4 regions of the Mycobacterium sp. DBP42 genome follow, and region 3 is predicted to be linked to each of the others. Evidence: riboswitches for the same ligand, from Rfam matches in the RefSeq annotation. Region 3 holds a riboswitch; each other region holds the start of a gene.
The links. Region 3 has a riboswitch for cobalamin ahead of metE (5-methyltetrahydropteroyltriglutamate--homocysteine S-methyltransferase). Riboswitches for the same ligand answer to the same signal wherever they lie in the genome.

Region 1 (5,864 bases), on a different contig from region 3:
GCGATACACCCCGGGCGCATCGTCGTGGATCAGATGGCCCGCGCCCCGGACATACAAATACCTTGCGTCCCGCCCGATCTCGGCCATCCGCCGCATCTGCCCGGGCGGTGCGACCGAATTGCCCGCCTCCATCAGCAGGGTCGGCACCCGCACGTCCTGCCACTGCTGCCAATAGTCGCGCGTCCCCCACTGGGCAGCGATGTCCAGCCACCACTGCGGATACCCGTGCAACCGCCAACCTGTCTCCGTCCGGTCGAACGCCTCCAGGAAGTACTGGCCCGCGACCGGACCGAACTCGTCGTAAACCTCTTGTGCCGAACCGAATTCAACCGGAAGCGCGTGTACCCACGGCTCCCACGGCCCGGTGGTTCGGCCCCGGAAATCAGGGGCCATGTCCTCCACCACCACGGCCCGCGCCAGTTCCGGGCGGGCCGCCGCCAGACACCAGGAATGCAACGCTCCCATGGAATGGCCGACCAGTATCGCCGGCCTCCCGAGCCCGGCCACGGCATCACCGAGATCTGCCACAAACCGCTCGGTGCTGATCGGATGGGGGTCGACCACCTCGCGGCCACGGTGCCACGGCGCGTCATAGGTGTAGACCTCACCCAGGTTCGTCAGCCACGGCAATTGACGTGACCAGGTGCTGCCACGGCCCATCAGACCGTGCACCAGGACGATGGGCTCGCCGCGGCCTCCTCGATGGGTGAGTAGATCTGTGACCATCCCGTTATCTTGCCGGGCCGCCGCGGTAGCCTTGACACCATGCCCGTCGTGAAGATCAACGCCATCGAGGTCCCGCCCAACGCCGGCCCGGAACTGGAGAAGCGGTTCGCGAACCGTGCACATGCCGTCGACAGTCAGCCAGGTTTCCTCGGCTTCCAGTTGCTCCGCCCCGTCAAGGGCGAAGACCGCTACTTCGTGGTGACCCAGTGGGAATCCGAAGAGGCCTTCCAGGCCTGGGCTTCGGGCCCGGCGGTCGAGGCACACAAGGGCCAGCAGGCAAAGCCTGTGGCGACCGGCGCATCGCTGCTGGAGTTCGAGGTTGTGTTGGACGTTGCAGGGCCGGCTGCCCAGGCGTAGCCGCGGCCGGACGCTGCGCCGCACGGTTGGCCTGACGGCCATCACGGCGGTCGCCGCGGCCCTGGCTTGTGGCTGTTCGCCCAATGTCGCGCCCGCGGCAGAAGTGTCCTACGGCGCGCACATCGACACCATCACCCCTCCGGGTCTGCGGGCCAAGCAGACCATGGACATGCTCAACTCCGACTGGCCGATCGGTCCGATCGGCGTGCGCACCCTGGCCGCACCCGAGAAGGTCGATCTGGTCGGCACCAAGATGGACTCCATCTGGTGGGATCGCCCGTTCAAGGTCACCTCGGTGGACATCGGGGCCGCGCAGGCCACGTTGCACGTACTCACTTCCTACAACGTGGCCCAAGACATCGAACTGAGGACCAACGACGCGGGTCTGGTCGACCGTTTCGACGTCACGCTGGTGCCGCCGAAGATCGAAACCTGGTCCGATATCGACACCGAGCTGACCAAATCGGGCGCGCGCTACTCCTACCGGGTGTCCAAGGTGAACAACGGTAAGTGCGAGCAGGTCGCAGGCACCAACACCGAGCTGTCGCTGCCCCTGGCTTCGATCTTCAAACTCTATGTGCTGCTTGCAGTTTCGGATGCGGTCAAAGCCGGGACCCTGCGTTGGGACGATCACCTCACAATCACCAAGGAGGGCAAGAAGCTCGGTTCGGCCGGCCTGGACAAGCTTCCCCCCGGTGCCGAGATCACTGTGCGAACCGCAGCCCAGCAGATGATCTCGGCCAGCGACAACATGGCCACCGACCTGCTCATCGGACGGGTGGGCCCGTCGGCCGTGGAACGCGCGCTGGTGACCGCCGGCCACCACGACCCGGCCAGCATGACCCCGTTCCCGACCATGCACGAGGTTTTCTCCGTCGGCTGGGGTAAGCCCAACCTTCGCGACGAGTGGAACAGCGCGTCCCCCGCCGGGCGGGTGGCACTGCTGCAACAGACCAATTCCCGTCCCTACGAACCAGATCCATACCGCACGCACACCCCGGCCTCCAACGACGGGCTGGAGTGGTTCGCCAGCGCCGCCGACATCTGCCGGGTGCACGCCGCCCTGCAGGCCTCTGCCGTCGGCCCTGCCGCGCCCGTGAAGGACATCCTGTCCGCGCTGCCCGGCATCGACCCGGATCCGGCGAAATGGAAATACATCGGCGCCAAGGGCGGAAACCTACCCGGCGACCTGACCTTCAGCTGGTACGCGGTGGACCACACCGGACAGCCGTGGGTGTTCAGTTTCCAGCTGAACTGGCCGAAGTTCCGCAGCCCTACCGCCGCGGGCTGGCTGCTGCAAATCGCCAAGCGGGCATTCGCGATGGCTCCGGTGGCGCACTAGGACCGGGCTAGCTGCCGCTTCGCAGCGTCCAAGCCTGGCCGCGGAAATGCATGACCGTACGGCTCATCGGTGCAACATCGATGCGCCAGAAAGACCTCGGCGGTGCGTCCAACGCCACCAGGATGGCGGCCCGGACCACCGCCGGATGTGTCACCGCAACCAGCCGGCCACGCACCGGCGCCAGGCTGTCCAGCCAACGGTGCACCCGGTTGACGAGACCGACCACCGTTTCACCGCCGTGCGGTGCCCGGGCCGGATCAGTCAGCCAGACCGCCAGGTCGGCCGGCGGCAGGCCGCCGAGCACACTGCCGCGCCAGCCGCCGAAATCCAGATCGGCCAGTTGCGGCTCGACCGCCGCCGAGAGCCCCAGCAGTTCGGCGGTCTGGCGGGCCCGCTTCTCCGGCCCGCAATACGCGGCGTCGATGACACCGAGTTCAACGGCCGCATCAGCCTGACGATGCCCCAGCGCATTCAGCGGCTCGTCGGTGGGAAACCGGCCGGCTGCCGTGGCGTCGGTCATGGCGTGAGACACCAACGTCAGCCGGACGACCTCACTCACTGGGACTCACGCCGACACTGACTCCCGCTTACCTTCCAACAACCTCGACGCCATCGCCCCGAACACCAGACCGATCGTCGCCCATATCACCACCTGCGTGCCCAGCGAGAACAGGCGGAACTGGTAGAGATCGTCGGCCGGGAACGTCGACGGGGTCTCGTGGATGCCCGGCAGGATCAGGAAGACCACGGCCATCGAGACCACATAGTCCGCGACGCCTACCAGGCACGCATTCCACACCCCCAGCTTCGGTGTCAGCCGGCGCGCCAGCAGTACCGAACCGACGAACAACCCTGCCGAGAGCACCACCAATAGCAGGTACAGCAGGGTGCGCTGCTGGATGGTCTCGTCGAGGCTGACCGCCGGCGGGTTCGGCGGGTATTTGAGCGCCGGGACGATCCACAGGCTGACGAGCATGCCGCCGGCCGTCAATGCAGCCAACGCGCGCGCCGACAGGTTGGCCCTGCCGTAGACCGCGCAGAACACGACGGCCAGCAGGGCGCCCATCGCGACGCTGAAGATCAGGACGCCGAGGCCCATGCCGACGTTGGATTGCACGCCGCGGGTGAACACCTCGACGCTCTCACCGCCGTGGGAATGCCCACCGGCGCCGTGTGAATGCTCCGCGGCTTCATCCGCTGCGCCGACACCGTTCTCGAAGTCGATCGCCCTGCCGATGATCGGTTCGATCAGCAGCTTCGCCCATCCGAAAGCAAGCACACCTGCCAGGGCGCCGGCCAAGATGCCGCGCCCGATGATCTGTCTTTCCATTGGCTCGGTTATCTCGCCCGCGGGTCAGTGGCAGGGGAAACCGAGCAGGTGGCGGGCGTCGTGCACGAACTCGTGCACGTAGGTGTTGTTACCGAACACCGACGTTGCGCCCTGGTCCATTCCGACGAAATAGAGGGCCAGCAGCGCCACGAACGCCGTCAGGGTCAGCCAGAGCACCGCCTTGGTGGCCGACAGGTCGATCGGCCGAGCGTGGCTGGCGCGTGCGTCAGTGGAAGCCATCGGGTGGTCCTTTCCGGGAATTCGCGTCCCAGTCCGTGTCGCGACAGGTCAGGGTCTGACTGTTAACAGTGGCGCGGCCGCTCTGGACTCTCACCAGATTCCTGTTCCTGTCGATTACATCAGCATCGTAACTACCGGCGCAGGCGATCGACCCATCGGCAGGACGAAAAACGCCCCCACCGATGGGTGGGGGCGTTTCTCATGTGCAGTTATTCCGCAGTGGCTCCGGCCTTGGCCAGGTCCGGACCATCGGAGCCGGCCGCCTTGGGCGCGCCCGAGAACGTGAACTTCGCGTCCTCGCCGGCACCTTCGCCGTCCCAGCCCTCGACGTCGACCGTGACCAACTGGCCGGGCCCGAGCTCCTCGAACAGGATCTTCTCGGACAGTTGATCCTCGATCTCGCGCTGGATGGTGCGGCGCAGGGGCCGGGCACCGAGCACGGGGTCGAAGCCTCGCTTGGCCAGCAGGGCCTTGGCCTTGTCGGTCAGCTCCATGGCCATGTCCTTGGTCTTGAGCTGGTTGCCGACCCGGCCGATCATCAGGTCGACCATCTGGATGATCTCGTCCTGCGTCAGCTGGTGGAACACGATGATGTCATCGATGCGGTTGAGGAACTCCGGCCGGAAGTGCTTCTTGAGCTCGTCGTTGACCTTCTGCTTCATCCGCTCGTAGTTGTTCTCCCCGCCGCCCTGGCTGAAGCCCAGTCCGACCGCCTTGCTGATGTCGGAGGTGCCCAGGTTCGAGGTGAAGATCAACACCGTGTTCTTGAAGTCGACCGTGCGGCCCTGTCCGTCGGTGAGACGTCCGTCCTCCAGGACCTGCAACAGGCTGTTGTAGATCTCCTGGTGGGCCTTCTCGATCTCGTCGAACAGCACGACCGAGAACGGCTTGCGGCGCACCTTCTCGGTGAGCTGGCCGCCCTCTTCGTAGCCGACGTAGCCCGGAGGGGCACCGAACAGCCGCGACGCGGTGAAGCGGTCGTGGAACTCGCCCATGTCGATCTGGATGAGCGCGTCGTCGTCGCCGAACAGGAAGTTGGCCAGCGCCTTGGACAGCTCGGTCTTACCGACACCGGACGGGCCGGCGAAGATGAACGAACCGGACGGGCGCTTCGGGTCCTTCAGACCGGCGCGGGTACGGCGGATCGCCTTCGAGACGGCCTTGACGGCATCCTCCTGGCCGATGATCCGCTTGTGCAGCTCGTCCTCCATGCGCAGCAGGCGCGTGGTCTCGGCCTCGGTCAGCTTGAACACCGGGATACCGGTCCAGTTGCCCAGCACCTCGGCGATCTGCTCGTCGTCGACCTCGGCGACAACGTCGAGATCGCCTGAGCGCCACTGCTTCTCACGCTCACCGCGCTGGGCGACCAGAGTCTTCTCCCGATCGCGCAGGCTCGCCGCCTTCTCGAAGTCCTGCGCGTCGATCGCGGACTCCTTCTCCCGGCGCGCGTCGGCGATCTTCTCGTCGAACTCGCGCAGGTCTGGCGGAGCGGTCATCCGGCGGATACGCATCCGGGCGCCGGCCTCGTCGATCAGGTCGATCGCCTTGTCCGGCAGGAACCGGTCGTTGATGTAGCGGTCGGCCAGAGTGGCGGCGGCCACCAGCGCGCCGTCGGTGATCGAGACGCGGTGGTGCGCCTCGTAACGATCACGCAGACCCTTGAGGATCTCGATGGTGTGCTCGACCGTCGGCTCACCCACCTGGACCGGCTGGAACCGGCGCTCCAGGGCGGCGTCCTTCTCGATGTACTTGCGGTACTCGTCGAGGGTGGTGGCACCGATGGTCTGCAGCTCGCCGCGGGCCAGCTTGGGCTTCAGGATCGACGCGGCGTCGATGGCGCCCTCGGCGGCACCCGCGCCGACGAGCGTG
Region 2 (5,864 bases), on a different contig from region 3:
ATGTCCAGATCGGTGTCCGCGTGCTGGCCGACCACCGCCACGCGCCGCGCCACCGCCCTCCGCGACATCGTGTGCAGCTCACGGCCGTCGAGCTGCACACTGCCCGAGTCGGGCCGGTCGATGCCGGCCAGCAGGCGCAACAGGGACGACTTGCCGGAACCGTTGGGGCCCAACAGTCCCACGGTGCTACCGGGAGCCGGATCCACCGTGACGCCGTCCAGGACGGCCCTTCCCGAACGGGTCCAGCACACCGCGACCGCCCGCAGACTCATCGGCGTACTCCTCTGCGCCGCAACAAGATCAGTGCGAAGGCGGGAACGCCGAGTAGTGCGGTGACCACACCGGTGGGCAATTCCTGCGGGGCGAAGACCGTACGGGCCAGGGTGTCCACCCAGACCATGAAGACCGCGCCGAGGATCACCGCTGTCGGCAACAAGCGCCGATGGCCGGGCCCGACGACAAAGCGCGCGGCGTGCGGCAGCACGAGCCCGACGAAACCGATCGCCCCGGCGGCGCTGACCAGCGCCGCCGTCACCAGTGCGGTCATCACCAGCAACACGACGCGTACCCGGGTCACCGCGACCCCCAGCGTCGCGGCCGCATCCTGCCCGAATGCGAACGCGTCAAGGGTGCGTGCCTGGGCCAGGCACAGCGCCAACCCGACACCGACCACCATCGAGCAGGTGGTCACGTCGGACCAGGACACTCCGGCCAGCGACCCCAACAGCCAGAACAGCACTCCCCTGGTCTGTTCGGCGTCGGCCGACGACAGCACGATGAACGACGTCAGTGCCGAGAACAGCTGGGTGCCGGCCACCCCGGCCAGCACCACCCGATCGGTCCCGCCGCCGGCCGCGTAGGCCAACAGCAGCACCACGGCGAACGACAACACCGCGCCGGCGAAGGCGCCACCGGACAGGCTCAGCGTGCCCGCGCCGACGCCGAGCACCGCGACCAGCACGGCACCGGTAGAGGCACCCGAGGAGATGCCCAGCACGAACGGGTCGGCCAAGGGATTGCGGAGCAGGGACTGCAGTATCGCCCCGCACAAGGCCAACCCGGCCCCGGCGATCGCCGCCAGGACGACCCGCGGCAATCGCAATTGCCAGACGATGCTCTCCTGCAGCCGGGTCGCCCCCGACGGCCCCGCGCCGAGACGGTCGCCGACAATGCGATACACGTCCCCCACCGACAATGCGGCCGGTCCGATCGTGATGGCCACCGCGGCGGAGAACACCACGAGGACCACTCCGGCGGCCCACAGACCGCCGATCCACGTGGTGCGAAGTCTCACGGCGCCGCGCCAAATCCGAGTTCGGCCAGGCCCTTTGCCACTTTCTCAGCGCCGTCGACGGTGCGGATCGACGGGTTGAGGTCCGCCCCGTTCACCACGATGTAGCGACGGTGCCGCACTGCGGTAAGTCCCTGGGTGAGCGGATTCGACTCCAGGAACTCGATTTTGGTCTCCAACGCGTCACCATCGATCGTGCGTCGGCTCAGGTCGGCGAGGACCAGCACGTCCGGGTCGCGGTCGGCCACAGTCTCCCAACTCACCTGCGGCCATTCATCGGTGGTGTCGGCGAACACATTGCGGGCCCCCACCGACCCAGCGATCACGCCGGGAGATCCGCAGCAGCCGGCGAAGTAGGGAGCACGGATGTCGGAGAACCAGAACGCCATGTCGACGCCGAACGGGACCCCGGCGATGCGGTCCAACCGGGCGCGCAGCTGCGCGATGAGCCGGTCGCCGCGATCGGCGACATCGAATATCTTCGCCAGTTCACCGATTTCGGTGTATATCGCCTCCATCTCGAACGGCGTGGTGCGCGCACCGTCGCCATTGACCGCGGTCTTTCCCTCGCAGTCGCTGGGTGCCAGATACGTCGGGACACCGAGGCGTTCGAACTGTTCGCGGTCGGCGACGCCGCCGGGCCCGAGGGTTCCGCCGAAGGAGGCCGACACGAAATCGGGTTCGGCGCCGAGCACGGTCTCCAGCGACGGCTTGTTCACCGCCAATCGCGGTACCCGGGCGTTTTCGCCGTCGAGATCGGCGCGGACGGGGTCCGTCCACGTCGCGGTGCCGACCATGCGGTCCGCCAGGCCCAGCGAAAGCAGTATCTCGGTGGAACCTTGGTTCAGCGAGACAGCACGCCGCGGCGGCGCACCGATCACCACTTCCCGGCCGCAATTCCGCACCGTCAGTGGGTATCCGGGCGATTCGGCCGGATCCGGGACCGCGTGGGTGGACTGAGCGCATCCCACCAACGACCACGCGCTCACCACCCCGACCATCAGGCGGGCCGCGCGGTTCACCGGGCCAACCCGAAGGCCTTGAGACCGGCCGCCAATTTCACCACCGCGTCGACCTCGCGGATCCCGGGATCCAGTTCGGACCCGCTCAGCACGACGTAGCGCTTGTTTCGCACCGCGGTCATGTTCCTGGTCACCGGATTCGACTCCAGGAATGTCATTTTCGACTCCAGTGCGTCCCCGTCGACACGCCTTCGGTTCAAGTCGGCCAGTACCAACACGTCGGGGTCGCGGTCGGCCAGCGCCTCCCAGCTGACCTCCGGCCAGTCCTCGCGGGTATCGGCGAAGACGTTGGTGACGCCGAGTTCGCCGGCATACAGTCCCGGCGCCGAGCAGCAGCCCGCGAGATACGGCGTCCGCAGTCCCGAGAACCAGAACGCCACACTGACATCCGGCTCGGTGGTGGACGGAATGTCGTCGAGCCGCCGGGTGAGCCGGTCGATGAGGTCCTGGCCGCGCTGTTGCACATCGAAGATCTGGGCGAGTTCGCGTATCTCCCGATACAGGGCATCGAGCATCAGCGGTTCGGTGCGGGTGACGGTCTCACCGTCGACACTCGCGCCCGTACACACCGAAGGCGATTGGTACGTAGGGATTCCCAGCTGAGCGAACCGGCTGCGGTCGGCGACCACGGCTGAGGTGTAGGTGTGTGCGCTGGCCGAGGTGACCAGGTCCGGCTCGGCTGCCAGGACCGTCTCCAGTCCAGGATCGTTGTCTGCGAGCCGGGGCACGGTGGCGTTGTCCGCCGCGAGTTCGGGAAGCACCGGATCGAACCACGTCGAGGTGCCGACCATCCGATCGGCCAGCCCGAGCGACAGCAGGATTTCGGTCGACGCCTGGTACAGCGAGACCGCCCGCCGCGGCGGTCCCTCGAAAGTGACGTTCACACCGCAGTTCTCGATGGTGAGCGGATAGCTGGTCGAGTCAGCTGCGGAAGCTTCACCGGCCGTCTGCCCTGCCGCAGACTCTCGATGACCGCAGGCCACCGTGACCGACAACGCGACAGACAACAGGGACAACAGTGCGGTGAGCACGCGCACGGTCAAACTTCCTTTGATCCAGGGCCCAATCGCGGAGCCGTCAACGGTCATTCCGACCCCAGGTGATCGGACTCGAGGCGATGCCTCATACCGTTGCGCGTCAGTTCCGGCTTTTCACCGGATTCCCCTGTTGGTCGGCATTCGCACTGTAACAGCCGCGACGCAGCGTGATTGCCCGCGCTCGACAGCGGGCATCCCTAGGCCATGACCGCGCTACCACCAGATCCCGACCCAGCCGAGACACCGGATCTGCAACCCGGCGGTGGCGTCGCGCCCGGCGCCACCCCACCGGACTCGGCGCAAACCTCGGGACTGGGCGAACCAGAACCGCGGCCCAGGCACAAGTACACCCCCACTTCGGTCACCGCGATCGCCGGTTTGGTGCTGCTGATCGCGGTGTTCGTCGCGGTAGGCGTCCTGCTCATCATGAAGATGACCGGGGTCTTCGGATAGCCGGGCGACAGATCAGCGCGGCGCCCGCCACATTGCCGTCATGATCGGTCCACCGTCGGGAAGGACGATCTCCCCGGTGACCTCGAACCCGAAACGCAGGTAGTAGGGGATGTTGTCGGGGTTGCTCGACTCCAGGTAGGCCGGGGCGTGTTCGGCGTCCACCCGATCGAGGCGCGATTGCATCAGGGCATGTCCGAAACCGCCGCCGCGCACCGTCGGATCGCTGCCGATCACGGCCAGATACCAGTGCGGTTCCTCGGGATGGTGCTGCTTCATGAGCTCGACGACCTGTTGGCCCCGTCGCGTGTCGCGGCCGAACGCACGCACCATCGAGGGCAGCATCCGCAGTTCTTCGCCGGCAGTCTGCTTCCAACAGCCGGGCCCGTCCCACAAGGCGGCCGCGCCGATCTCGCCATCCCGGCCGGCCACCTCGGCACCGCCGCCGGCAAGGAAGTGGTGACGCGTGATCGCTGCGAACATCCGCGGCAGACCTTTGGCCCGGCGGGCATCGTCAGCCAGGATCCACGACATCACCGGGTCATGATGGAAGGCCCGCCCCAGGACGGCGGCAAGCCGCGCCACGTCGGACTTGTTCGGGGGACGGACGTCAACGGCAGCCACACGCCCACCATCGCACAAGATTTGTGGTTTCGGTGCTCAGGAGGCCAGCGGTCAACGCCCCTGGGTGATGTAGGCCTGCAGCTGTTCCTGCTCAGCCTCGAGTTCTTCCATCCGGGTCTTGACGATGTCGCCGATGCTGACGATGCCGGCCAGCCGCCCACCGTCGAGCACGGGAATGTGACGCACCCGGTTCTCGGTCATCAGAGCACTGAGGTGATCCACGGTGTCGCGCGGCGTACAGGTTGCCACCACCGTCGTCATGATCTCCGACACCGGTTGGGCAAGCAGGCTGCTGCCCCGTTCATGCAGATTGCGCACCACATCACGCTCCGAGACGATGCCGGCCAGCCCGCCGGGCCCGATCACCACCATGGCACCGATGTTCAGCTCGGTCAGCCCGGCCAACAGCTCCGTCACGGTAGTCTCCGGCGAAATCGTCACCACCGCCGCGCCCTTGTTTTTCAGCACGTCCGCGATTCGCATCGGCAACCTCCGATCGTGATCCACCTCACACCAGGCTAGGTCGGTGGCGGTCAGTAAGAAAGAAGCCACGCCTGATTGAGCCGGAACGGAGTAGGAATGAGGTCATGATCGAGGTCACGCTGCTCGGCACCGGTAGCCCGATTCCTGATCCGGAGCGGGCCGGACCGTCGACCCTGGCGCGCGCAGGCGACCAGATGTTTCTGATCGACTGCGGCCGCGGGGTGCTGCAGCGCCTGGCCGCGGTCGGCGCGGGTGCCAACCAGCTCAGCGCATTGCTGCTGACCCACCTGCACAGCGATCACATCGCCGACCTGGGCGATGTGATCATCACCCGCTGGGTGAGCACATTCACCCCGGATACACCGCCCCTGCCGATCATCGGCCCGCCCGGGACCGCGGAGGTGGTCGACGCGACGTTGCGCGCGTTCGGCCATGACATCGGCTACCGCATCGCCCACCACGCCGACCTCACCGGTCCACCACAGGTGGACGTTCGTGAATACACCGACGGGATGGTGTGGGATCACGACGGCGTGCAGATCCGTGTCGCCCCCACCGATCATCAGCCGGTGACCCCGACGATCGCGTTCCGATTCGAACACGGCGGGGCCTCGGTGGTGGCAGCCGGCGACACCGTGCCATGTCCCAGCTTGGACGCCCTGGCCAACGGCGCAGGAGCCTTGGTGCACACCGTGATTCGCAAAGACCTGATCGAACTTCTTCCCCAGCAACGGATCCGCGACATCTGCGACTATCACTCCTCGGTGCAGGAGGCGGCGGCCACCGCCGCGCGGGCCGGCGTCGGGATCCTGATCCTCACCCACTATGTGCCCGGCATCGCCGCGGGCACCGAGGACGACTGGCGGGCGCTGGCCGCCTCGATATTCGACCGCCAGATCGAACTGGGCGACGACCTGCACCGGGTCCAGGTTCACCCCGGGGTGTGCACCCGATCGC
Region 3 (5,864 bases):
TCACGGCCACGCCCCGACGATCCGGCCTGGAGAATGACGGGTCGGCCCTGCGGCGTGCGCGGCACGGTCAGCGGGCCACGCGACGAGAAGTATTGACCGACATGGCCGAGCTCATGAACCTTGCTGGGGTCGGCGTACTGCCCGGAAGCTCGATTGTGCTGAATCGCGTCGTCCTCCCAGGTGTCCCAGAGGCCGGCGACCACGTCGAGAAACTCATCGGCGCGGTTGTAGCGCTCGTCATGTCCAAGGTGGGTGTCCAGGCCGAAATTCTGCGCCTCGCTGTCGTTGACCGAAGTGACCACGTTCCAGGCCGCGCGGCCGCGGGAAAGGTGATCCAGGGTCGCGAAGGTTCGGGCCACATGGAACGGCGCGTAGTAGGTGGTCGAGTACGTGGCGCCGAGGCCGATGTGCGAGGTGGTCTGCGCCAGCACTCCGAGGATGACGCTCAGGTCGAGCTTGACCGGGCGGGCCCCGTAACGCACGGCCTCCGCCACCGAACCCCCGTAGATCCCAGGCATGGCCAGCCGGTCATCGAAGAACATCAGGTCGAAGCAACCCTCCTCGAGCTGGCGGCCGATCTTCGCGTAGTACGACGCGTCGAGGTAGCTGTGTTCGGTCGCGGGGTGGCGCCACGAGCCGGCGTACACCGAAGTGCTTCCTGCCTGCATGAACGCCACGAGAGACATCTGATCGGTACGCATGATTGGAATCTAACATCTGATATATTAGATATCAAGGATACCGTACGTCATACAGGTACGCTGCACGGATGACGTCGCCGTTGGACATCGCGGGCACCGTGCGCGAACGCGCGGCGCGCGAACTGCGCGACCGCATCATCACCGGCACTTTGGCCCCGGGAAGCCGCATCGACCTGGACGCCATCACCGAAGAGTTCGCGACCAGTCGCACGCCGGTCCGCGAAGCTCTCCTGGAACTCTCGTTCGAAGGGCTGGTGCGGGTCGCTCCCCGCAGCGGGATCACCGTCATCGGCGTCAACTCGGACGACGTCACCGACAGCTTCACCATCCTCGGCGTCCTCACCGGCCAGGCCGCCGCCTGGGCTGCCGAGCGGATCACCGCCGACGAACTCGGCCGGCTACGCGAACTCGCAGCCGATGTCGCGCAGCGGTCAGGCGAGGACAGCATCGGCGAGGCCAACTGGCTGTTCCATCAGGAGATCCACCGGGCCGCGCACTCCCCCCGGTTGCTGACCCAGATCAGGCAGGCCGCGCGGGTGGTGCCGTCCAACTTCCTGACCGTGTTTCCCGAGCATGAGGAGCACTCGCTCGACGAACATGAGCAGCTGCTGGATGCTTTGGAGGCCAAGAACGCCGAGGCTGCCCGGGCCATCGCCGAACGCCACGTCCTGGAGGCCGGGCGCTCGTTGGCGGCCTGGCTGGATGCTCAGGCCGCCACGAGCTGACCGCTATCGCCCGCGAACCTCGGCGGCCGCGGCGACCAGGTGTTTGAGCGACTCGGTCACCTCGTCGGTGGTACGGGTCTTCAAGCCGCAATCCGGGTTGACCCAGAGTCGTTCGGCCGGAACCGCATCGAGTGCCTCCCGCAACGATGTGGCGATCTCTTCGACTCCGGGGACCCTCGGCGAGTGGATGTCGTACACACCCGGGCCGACGCTGTTGGAGAACCCCACAGCGTTCAGATCGCCGAGCACTTCCATGTGCGACCTAGCCGCTTCGATCGAGGTGACGTCGGCATCGAGATCCGCGATCGCGCCGATCACCTCGCCGAACTCCGAATAACAGAGATGGGTGTGGATCTGTGTCGAATCCTCCACTCCGGAGGTGGACAACCGGAATGCGTCCACCGCCCAGTTCAGGTATGCCGCTTTGTCTTTCGAGCGCAACGGCAGCAGCTCGCGCAGAGCCGGCTCGTCGACCTGGATGATCGCGATGCCGGCAGACTGCAGATCGACGGTCTCGTCCCGAATCGCCAGTGCCACCTGCGCAGCCGTATCCGCCAACGGCTGATCATCGCGGACGAACGACCAGGCCAGGATGGTGACAGGACCGGTGAGCATGCCCTTGACGGGCTTGTCGGTGAGTGACTGCGCGTACGTGATCCACTCCACCGTCATCGGCTTCGGCCGCGTCACGTCCCCGTAGAGGATCGGCGGTCGCACGCAGCGGCTGCCATAGGACTGCACCCAGCCGTTCTGTGTGGCGAAGAACCCGTCGAGCTGCTCGGCGAAGTACTGCACCATGTCGTTGCGCTCGGGTTCACCGTGCACCAGCACGTCCAGGCCCAGCTGCTCCTGCAGCTTGATCACCTCGGCGATCTCGGCCTTCATCCTGCGCTCGTACTCCGCGGCGGCGATCTTGCCCGACCTGAGGTCGGCACGGGCGATGCGAATGGCCGAGGTTTGCGGGTATGACCCGATCGTGGTGGTGGGCAGAGCAGGCAGCTTCAGCCGGTCCTGCTGTGCAGCGCGACGCTGATCGGCCGATCCACGCTTGGCGCCCGAGGCGACGATCGCCGAGATCCGTTCCCGGACTCGGCTGTTGTTCAGTCGCGGATCGGATTTGCGCGACTCGATGGCCGCATGGGACGCAGCGATCTCCGCCGAGATGGCGTCGCGTCCGTCCTTGAGACCACGTGCCAGCGCCACCACTTCAGTGACCTTCTCGAAACCGAAGGCCAGCCAGCTGCGCAGCGCCGGGTCGAGGTCGTCCTCGGCATCGAGGGCGTAGGGCACATGCAGTGTCGAGCACGACGTAGAAACGACGATCGCCGCGGCCGCTTCCCGCAGCGCGGACAAGGTGCCCAGAGCGGCCTCCAGGTCGGTGCGCCAGATGTTGCGCCCGTCGACCACACCCGCCACCAGGAGCTTGTCCGCGAGCTCCGGCACTGCGCCCAGGGCAGCACCAGTTCCCGCAACCAGATCGACGCCGATGGCCTCGACCGGCGTGCGCGCCAGCGCGGGCAGCGCATCGCTCAGCTCTCCGAAGTAGGTTGCGACGAAGACGGAAGGTCTCTTGGCCAGTCCACCGAGACGGTTGTAGGTCCGCTCGGCGAGTTCGGCCGCATTGTCGACGATGTCGGTCACCAACACCGGCTCGTCGAGCTGGACCCACTCGATTCCCCTATCTGCCAGCAATCCCAGCAGTTCGGAATAGACATCGATGAGATCATCGAGGCGAGCCAGTGGCGCGTCCGCACCGTCGACGGCCTTCGACAGCGTCAGAAAGGTGATGGGGCCGACAACCACCGGTCGCGCCGTAATCCCCTGTGCACGTGCCTCTTCCAACTCCCCCAACACCTTGTCCGGGTTGAGGGTAAAGGTGGCCTCTGGCCCGATCTCCGGCACGATGTAGTGGTAGTTCGTGTCGAACCACTTGGTCATCTCCAGCGGCGCGATGTCATCGTTGCCTCGCGCCGCGGCAAAATAGCGGTCCAAGTCGTCGGGCACATCGGCCACCCTGGGCGGCAGTGCGCCGACAAGAACTGCGGTGTCGAGCATCTGGTCGTAGTACGAGAAGGTGTTGACCGGGACCGAGTCCAGCCCGGCTGCGACCATTGACGCCCACGTGTCGCGACGCAGGCCGGCGGCCACGGATTCGAGTTCGTCGCGATCGATGCGGCCGGCCCAGTACTTCTCGACTGCGCGCTTGAGTTCGCGGTTCGGCCCGATTCGGGGCGACCCGAGGATGGTGGCGGCGAAGGGTGCTGCGGTTGTGCTCATGACGACGTCCTTCAACATACGGGGATGGCCACCGCCAGGAGACACCGAACCGAACGCAGCCACCCGCCACGAGCGAACTACTTTCGGCCACTGCCCATTCCGCGAGGCGATGAACCACCGGACGCGGCGCGCCCGGTACGGCTGGCAGGTCTTCGGACTCACAGGCACGCACGGAAAACCGCGCCCCTACTGGCCGTCGCTTCCCGGCCGCAGTTCCCTGCGTGCCAGTGCTGATGACGGCGGTCGTTCCTGCATACCGCTGCGGGACAGTCCCGGATTCTCACCGGGTTCCCTCTCACGCCACATCTCAACCAGCCTGCGGCGTTCGATGTCGGCTCCGCAAACACCCCGGTACCGACAAACCAGCTGCGCGCCTCAGACTACCCGCCGCAGCGCGGCGGGTACCGGTCAGCGCGCCATCGCGGCCTTGATCTTGTCCACCACCTCAGCGGCCTGGGTCACCGAGGACCCTCCCGGCTTACACGCTTGGATATCCATCACAAGGTTGGCGGCCACCGCCAGCGCACGCTGGCAGGCGCGGGTCTGGTCCCCGTCAATACGGGTGAACGGCAAGGTGAGCTCCGAATCCGTCTCGATCAGATCGCCGCTGCGCCACCTGGGCAGCGGCTGCCCGTTGAGCGTGATGTTCACATTGTGGTTGGTGCACTTCGACCAGCGATCGGCCGACTGATCGAGAAAGTCGGCGGCTTCTTGTGTCGAAGGGAAGATCACCACCGACTGCACCAGCAGGTTGTCCCAGTTGTCCCTGTCGGGACCGCGTAGCAGCACCTGGCGCATGGCGGTCCAACGGTCGCCGTAGATGGCGGACTCGTTCACCTGCCACGCGCCCAGACAATTCAGATTGGGCAGCAGGTTGCGATGGTCGTTCATCTCGGTGACCGGCGGATGTGCCACCATCCCAACGGTCGTCATCATGGCGTTGACCTGATCGGTGGTGAGCAGCAGCCTCTCGAGGGCCGACTTGGGCACTTCTTCCGGCGGCCCCTGAGCCTTGTCGCCGTTGTCGGCACAGCTGGTGGCCGGCAGCACGAGCATGATCAACGAAAACACAACGCCGAGCACGGTATTCCTCTGCTTACAGCACGGTGTGACCACGCGCATCAGGCGTGGGTTCCCGCTGCGGCGCAAGCCATCTGCGCATTGGTGGCATCGTTGTTGAGTTGGGTGGCGGTGTCATTGAGCGACTGACCGCCGCTGCGCAGCCCCATCTTCAAGAGCAGCTTGGTGGCGCCGAAGGACCATGCCCGCATGGGGTTTGCGATATCGGGCGGCAGTCCCGGCGTGCCGGCAGCGTTCAGTGCCGACGCGGCCGCTTCGCGCAGCGCGGTCCGACCGCTCGTGTTCGTCGTGCTGATGGTCGGATCCCGGTAGTCGGGCCGCTCCACACCCTCGATCGAATCAGCGAAGTCGCCGTAGAACGTCGACGCCGAATCGAGCGCGTCGGCGAACGTCGAGCAGGCCGTAACCGCAGGTACACCGGGGTCATCGGTGCCGGCGACCGGCACCGGTACCGGACCGGCGGCCGGCACCGGGGGCAACTCGGGCAGCACGGGGCCGGGAGCACCGGCCTCATCACCAGGTTCGGCGACAGCCATCGGCGTGGCAGCGAAACCGATGCTGAAGGCAACGATCAGCGATACCAGCCCTCGCTGGTACACCTGAAACGACCTCAACGATTCCTCCTTCAGTCGGTGGCAGTTCCGGCGCTTTCGCCGTACCTCCGAGTCACCACACCGTTGAGGGTTCACATGTCCAGAAAGTGAACAGCCTGCCAATCTGCCCCCTCCACACGTCGTCCATCGCGTGCCGCTGGCGCCCCGCTTTCCTCAATTGCGGAATACGCTGCAGCACAGGGGATTTCCCAGAAACTTCACAGCTGAGGAACCCTCAGCCGGACGGGAATGCGGCGGCGACTGTTGGGGCATTGTTCACCGAACCGAAACGCAATAGGTTCATGATTCGTCGCGACAGATTCCTTGGCCCCGTTGGGTTCTGGCGACCACGACGTGTCGCAGGACGACAGGGGCCAGTCCCACGAGAGGCGCAAGTTCACGCATGTTCAGTCGTTTTGCCCCCCTGGCTGCAGTCTGCATGTTGGCCCCCGTAGCGATTGCGCCCCTTGCATCCGCAGATCCGCCGC
Region 4 (5,864 bases), on a different contig from region 3:
ACATCGCCGCCCGGAACCGGTGCACCTCCAGCCCGAGCGACGCGGCCGCCTCTTCACCGGTGTAGAGCAGGTTCAGCGGTCTGCTGGCCGCCAAAAGCACCAGAACACCGACGAATACGGCCAGCGCAGGAATCCAGACCATGCGCCAGGTGGTTCCGCCCAGGCCTCCGAGCATCCACCGGACGGCCGACTGCGCCTTGTGTGGATCATCGGAGGTGACGATCACCAGGCTGGCCAATGCCGACAGCACCTCGGCCACCGCGACGCCGGCCAAGATGAGCCGCACCGTGGTCATCCGCCCGCCCGAACGGGCCAAGAAGTACACCGCGACGAGCGCGAGGAACCCTCCGACGAAAGCCGCCAGCGGCAAGGTGACCACCTGGAGTGCGCCCGCGCCGAGAACCAGTATCGCGACCGCCCCGACCGATGCTCCCGAGGAGACGCCCAGCAGCATGGGGTCGGCGAGCGGGTTGCGCACCACTGCCTGCAGGGCCATGCCGCAGGCCGCCAGGCCCGCACCGACCACCGCACCCAGCACCACCCGGGGCAGCCGGGCGTCGATCACGATCGACTCGCGCACCGCGGGCCAGCTCTGTTCGGCCAGTACCGGGTGGATGGCGTGCACGACGATGGCCCAGACCTGCTGCGGCGGGATCGACACCGACCCGGCCGCGACGCCGGCGGTCATCGACGCCAACAGCAGTGCCACGAGCGATGCGATGACCAAGCGGTAGCGGGTCACCAGAACCGGTCCGGGTGCAGCTGCCTGGCCAGGGCGTCCACCGCCTGACCGACCCGCACCCCGACCACGACCGAGGACAACGGAAGGACCGCGAACCGCTGCTGTTGCACTGCCGGAACATGCTGCAGCAGAGGATGTTCGGTCAGGAATCGCTTCTTGTCCGCGACGGGTTGATCGCCGTAGTCGTAGATCAAGATGGCTTCGGGTGCGCGTTCGGCGAACTGCTCGAACGACACGTCGCCCCACACCTTGGGAACATCGGCAAACAGGTTGACTGCACCGGCCGCCTCGATCATCAAGTTGCCGATGCCCTTGCCGCCAGAGGTGAAAACCGTCGCCTCACCGCTGTCATAGACGGCCACCCGAACCGGTCGGACTCCGCGCACCTTGTCGCCGGACAGCGCGAGCTCGCGGTGCAGCTTCTCGATCTGCCGCTCGGCGCGGTCCTGGACACCGAAGATCGTTCCGACGTCGCGGATTTCGTCATCCACGGTCGTCAGGCTGACCGGGTGGTCCAGGCAGTCCTCGATGTTGAGCCGGGTGGGAATCCCGGCATCGGCCAGCCGTTGCCTGCCGCGCCCCTCCTTTTCGTCGAAGGCACTTTCCCACCCGCCGTAGACGAAATCGGGTTCCACGGCCAGCAGGGATTCATAGGACGGGTACTCCTCGGCCAGCACCGGCACGCTGTCGTACGCAGCCTGATACTCGGGCAGGATGCGGTCATCGAGATAAGACGTACCGACCATGGAGTTTTCCAGGCCGAGCGCCAGTAGCGTCTCGATCGCATGCTGGTTGAGGGCCACCGCCCTGGCCGGCGGACGGTCATAGGTCGTCGTCACACCGCAGTTGTCGACGGTCACCGGATATCCGGCCGCTGCCGCATCGGTGTCGGGTGCGGGGGTCGAGGCGCATCCCGATACCAGTAGCACCGACGCCAGACCGGCGAACAACCAACGAACAGCCATGGGCGCACCCATCCTCTCCGGGGAGATCCGCCCCAGTACGTGCGAGGTGGCGACTGCGGTGCGTATCTGGCTCTCGTGGATCAACTGATGCCGATCCATCGATCACAGTGGCGGGACCGCGCCGGATTCACACCGGCTTCCACGATCCGCAGTCGCTCTATCACCGTCGATGGTAAATCAAGCCGGGCCGACCACCGGCAACAGCGCCATCTCCCTGGCGTTCTTGATCGCGGTGGCGACCTGGCGCTGCTGCTGCGGGGTCAGTCCGGTGACCCGGCGGGACCTGATCTTGCCCCGCTCGCTGATGAAGGTGCGAAGCAGCTGGACATCCTTGTAGTCGACTTCGGTGATGCCCAGGGCGGCCAGCTGGTTACGCCGAGGCTTCTTCAATTCCGTTGCCGGCGGACGTTTCCGCGCGTTCTTCCGGGTCTTGGTCGCCATCACCAACTCGACTTCCGCACGCCGGGAAGCTCTCCCCGGTGGGCAAGTTCGCGCACCCGCACCCGCGACAGGCCGAACTTGCGCAGATGCCCGCGCGGCCGGCCGTCGACCGAATCTCGATTCCGCAGCCGCACCGGGCTCGAATCGCGCGGCAGCCGCTGCAGCGCCGAGACCGCCGCGGCCTTCTGCTCACGCGTGCCGGCCGGGTTGCGGATGGTCTCTTTGAGCTCGGCCCGCCGTTCGGCATAGCGCGCCACCAGCTCACGGCGCCGATCGTTCTTGACGATCTTGGATTTCTTCGCCATCAGCGCTCCTCGCGGAAGTCGACGTGCTTGCGGATCACCGGGTCGTACTTGCGCAGCACGATGCGGTCGGGATCGTTGCGGCGGTTCTTGCGGGTGACGTAGGTGTAGCCGGTCCCGGCCGTCGACTTCAGTTTCACGATCGGGCGAACCTCGGTACTGGCCATCAGATCTTCTCCCCTGCGCTACGAAGCCGTGCCACCACGGCTTCGATGCCGTCGCGGTCGATCACCTTGATTCCCTTGGCGCTCACCCGAAGTCGGATCCGGCGCCCTTCCGACGGCAGGTAGTACGTCTTGTTCTGGATGTTCGGATTCCAGCGCCTGCGATTTCGCTTGTGCGAATGCGACACCGTGTTGCCGAACCCGGGCGAGCGCCCGGTGACCTGGCAATGGGCCGACATTGAATCTCCTCACTCGTGGGGTAGCCTGGCTTAAGCGTAATGATAATCATTTTCAATAGCTAGTTGGGAGGCCAGGTGCGCACCCCTGTTGTGCTGGTCGCCGGTCAGGGCGACGTCGAAGGTGTGGCCGATCAGTTGAGCCGCTGTCCGGGGACCGTGCTGGTCCGTCATACCTACGACGGGCAGGTGGTGCTGAGGAACGTCACCGATCAGAACGGCTCGTCGGAGATGGCCCTCGAGCTGGCGCACGGCTGCGTGACCTGCACAGTGCGCGACGACCTGCTGATCCTGCTGCGGCGGCTGCACCGGCGCAGCGATGTCACCCGCATCGTCGTGGCCCTGATGGGCTGGCTCGAACCCGAACCGGTGTGCTGGGCCATCGAGAACATCCACGTGCAGGTGGGGCCGGGCTACATCGATGGGCCCGCCGCCCGCGACGTCAGCATCGCGGCGGTCACCACCTGCATCGACACCCAGGACTGGCTGCGGCAAGCGGTTGGCGACGACGAGCTGGGCGACGGCCGCACTGTCGCCCAGGTGGTGGTCGGCCAGGCCGAGTTCGCCGATGCGCTGGTGCTGACCGAGCCCGAGGCCACCACCCTGTCCGTGCTGCGCCGGCTCGCGCCCCGAGCCCGCATCACCGTCGGCACCCAACGCGTCGAGACGGCGCTGGCACACCTGGACCCCGGGACCCGGCGTGGCCGCGTCGGCTCACCGCACGATCCGCTGCTCGACGGACAACCACCGCTGGACCAAGACGGTGAGGTCGGCATCGTCGAGTTCACCGCGCGACGGCCGTTTCATCCGTTGCGCCTGCACGCCGCCATCGATCCACTGCTCGAGGGCGTCGTACGCACCCGCGGCCGAGCCTGGCTGGCCAACCGCCCGGCCGAGGTGATGTGGATCGAGTCCGCCGGCGGCGGACTGCATTTCAGCAGCGCCGGGAAATGGCTGGCAGCAATGGATTCCACCGAGCGTGCCTACACCGACCCCGAACGGCTGGCGATGGCCGCGATCGACTGGGACAACACGTTCGGGGACCGCCATGTGTCCCTGACCGTCCTGGTCTGCGGCGCCCGCCCGGACGAGATCAGCGACGCGCTGCACGGCGCGCTGCTCACCGACGACGAACTCACCCGGCCCGGCGAGTGGGCGCGCTACCCCGACCCGTTCGGCGACTGGCACGAAGACCCATGCGATGACCAGGCCGGCGCCGACGAAGCCGCGACGCGCGGCCACCACGAAGGAGGACAACCGTGAGACCCAACATCCACCCCGACTATCACCCAGTGGTGTTCCAGGACGCCGCCACCGGCACCCAGTTCCTGACCCGGTCCACAGCCACCAGTGAGCGCACCATCGAATGGGCCACGCCGGACGGACCCCAGACCTACCCGCTGATCGTCGTCGACGTCACCAGCGACTCACACCCGTTCTGGACCGGCACTGCCCGCCATCTCGACGCAGCCGGGCAGGTGGAGAAGTTCCGGCGCCGCTACGGACACATCTAAGTCCTAGGGTGGGCCCATGCGGCCCAAGCCCGGCAGGCCCGACCTGGCCTCCTATGCGCGGTTCTTCGACGTGCCGTCGAGCACAGCACAATCCCCGGTCACCCTCACCTGGGCGGGGGTCAGCACGCTGCTGGTGGACGACGGCTCGTCGGCGGTCTTGACCGACGGTTTCTTCTCGCGGCCCGCACTGCCCAGCGTCGTGCTGCGCAAGCTGAAGCCGTCACTGCCCCGCATCGACGGCAGCCTGGCCCGCCTCGGCATCGACAAGCTCGAGGCGGTGCTGCCGGTTCACACCCACTTCGACCACGCCATGGACTCGGCCGTGGTGGCCGAGCGGACCGGCGCCCGGTTGGTGGGCGGCACCTCGACGGCCCAGGTGGGGGTGGGCGGCGGCCTCGCCCCCGAACGGATCGTCACGGTCGCTCCGGGCGAAGCCCTCACCCTGGGCGCCTTCGACGTGACGCTGTTCGAGTCCGAACACTGCCCGCCGGATCGTTTTCCCGGCACGATCACCACCCCCGTCGTACCGCCGGTCAAAGCTTCGGCGTACAAGTGCGGCGAAGCCTGGTCGACGCTGGTGCACCATCGGCCCAGCGACCGCACCCTGCTGATCGTCGGCAGCGCCGGCGCGGTGCCGGGCGCGTTGGCCGGGCAGCGCGCCGAGGTGGTCTACCTGGGTGTCGGCCAACTCGGGCTGCAGCCCGAACGGTATTTCGAAAACTACTGGGCCGAAACCGTCCGCACCGTCGGTGCGCGCCGCGTGGTTCTGATCCATTGGGACGACTTCTTCCGGCCGCTGCACAAACCGTTGCGGGCCTTGCCTTTTGCCGGCGACGACCTGGACGTGTCGATGCGCGTGCTGACCAGGCTGGCCGAACGCGACGGGGTCAGCCTGCATCTGCCCACACTGTGGGAACGTGCCGATCCGTGGATCAGCTGAGCCGCTGAACCGCTTGCGGCAGCCACACCGCGCCGAGAGTGACGGAAATGGCGCAGGGCACCGCGACGGGGCGGCCCCTGCGTCACGCTCGTTGTGAAATCGAATGTCCGACCGGCCGAAAGGATCCACGCCGTTGATTCTGGCCCTGGTGCTGCTGGCCGTGGTCCTGGTGTTCGCACTGGCGCGCCCCGAGGGCTGGCCCGAGGCCGTTGTCGCGATCCCGGCCGCCGGCCTGTTGATCGCATGCGACGTGATCTCACCGGACGACGCCCTGGCCGAGGCGGGTCGCCTGCTGCCGGTGGTCGGATTCCTGGCGGCCGTGCTGGTTCTGGCCCACCTGTGCGACGACGAGGGCCTGTTCCACGCTGCGGGCACGCTGATGGCCCGGGCCAGCCGGGGAGACTCTCAGCGGCTGCTGACCCGGGTCTTCCTGATCGGGGCGACGACGACGGCTGTGCTGAGCCTGGACGCGACCGTGGTGTTGTTGACGCCGGTGCTGCTGGCCACCGCCCGCACCCTGTCGGTGCCGCCGCGGCCACATGCCTATGCCAGCGCACATC

Region 1: another riboswitch for cobalamin. It lies ahead of E0T84_RS01805 (CbtB-domain containing protein); the one in region 3 lies ahead of metE (5-methyltetrahydropteroyltriglutamate--homocysteine S-methyltransferase).
Region 2: another riboswitch for cobalamin. It lies ahead of E0T84_RS11195 (ABC transporter substrate-binding protein); the one in region 3 lies ahead of metE (5-methyltetrahydropteroyltriglutamate--homocysteine S-methyltransferase).
Region 4: another riboswitch for cobalamin. It lies ahead of E0T84_RS01945 (ABC transporter substrate-binding protein); the one in region 3 lies ahead of metE (5-methyltetrahydropteroyltriglutamate--homocysteine S-methyltransferase).

What each region holds. Positions count from the first base shown of each region.
Region 1 is NZ_VCMY01000001.1:360,787-366,650, reverse strand. Features, by position in the region: gene E0T84_RS01830 (alpha/beta fold hydrolase) at 1-726, opposite strand, end outside; gene mhuD (mycobilin-forming heme oxygenase MhuD) at 766-1,083, shown strand; gene E0T84_RS01820 (serine hydrolase) at 1,058-2,425, shown strand; gene E0T84_RS01815 (histidine phosphatase family protein) at 2,433-2,984, opposite strand; gene E0T84_RS01810 (CbtA family protein) at 2,991-3,755, opposite strand; gene E0T84_RS01805 (CbtB-domain containing protein) at 3,780-3,995, opposite strand; cobalamin riboswitch at 4,024-4,149, opposite strand; gene clpC1 (ATP-dependent protease ATP-binding subunit ClpC) at 4,205-5,864, opposite strand, start outside.
Region 2 is NZ_VCMY01000008.1:59,732-65,595, reverse strand. Features, by position in the region: gene E0T84_RS11210 (ABC transporter ATP-binding protein) at 1-272, opposite strand, end outside; gene E0T84_RS11205 (iron ABC transporter permease) at 269-1,294, opposite strand; gene E0T84_RS11200 (ABC transporter substrate-binding protein) at 1,291-2,292, opposite strand; gene E0T84_RS11195 (ABC transporter substrate-binding protein) at 2,310-3,344, opposite strand; cobalamin riboswitch at 3,390-3,522, opposite strand; gene E0T84_RS11190 (DUF6480 family protein) at 3,555-3,803, shown strand; gene E0T84_RS11185 (GNAT family N-acetyltransferase) at 3,816-4,424, opposite strand; gene E0T84_RS11180 (CBS domain-containing protein) at 4,476-4,907, opposite strand; gene E0T84_RS11175 (ribonuclease Z) at 5,012-5,864, shown strand, end outside; gene E0T84_RS11170 (TIGR03560 family F420-dependent LLM class oxidoreductase) at 5,839-5,864, opposite strand, start outside.
Region 3 is NZ_VCMY01000016.1:88,511-94,374, forward strand. Features, by position in the region: gene E0T84_RS16675 (LLM class flavin-dependent oxidoreductase) at 1-701, opposite strand, end outside; gene E0T84_RS16680 (GntR family transcriptional regulator) at 770-1,426, shown strand; gene metE (5-methyltetrahydropteroyltriglutamate--homocysteine S-methyltransferase) at 1,430-3,703, opposite strand; cobalamin riboswitch at 3,829-4,034, opposite strand; gene E0T84_RS16690 (sensor domain-containing protein) at 4,112-4,774, opposite strand; gene E0T84_RS16695 (hypothetical protein) at 4,825-5,397, opposite strand; gene E0T84_RS16700 (MspA family porin) at 5,780-5,864, shown strand, end outside.
Region 4 is NZ_VCMY01000001.1:379,068-384,931, reverse strand. Features, by position in the region: gene E0T84_RS01950 (iron ABC transporter permease) at 1-742, opposite strand, end outside; gene E0T84_RS01945 (ABC transporter substrate-binding protein) at 739-1,707, opposite strand; cobalamin riboswitch at 1,747-1,890, opposite strand; gene rpsR (30S ribosomal protein S18) at 1,885-2,148, opposite strand; gene rpsN (30S ribosomal protein S14) at 2,148-2,453, opposite strand; gene rpmG (50S ribosomal protein L33) at 2,453-2,617, opposite strand; gene rpmB (50S ribosomal protein L28) at 2,617-2,853, opposite strand; gene mrf (ribosome hibernation factor-recruiting GTPase MRF) at 2,929-4,113, shown strand; gene E0T84_RS01915 (type B 50S ribosomal protein L31) at 4,110-4,364, shown strand; gene E0T84_RS01910 (MBL fold metallo-hydrolase) at 4,381-5,304, shown strand; gene E0T84_RS01905 (SLC13 family permease) at 5,408-5,864, shown strand, end outside.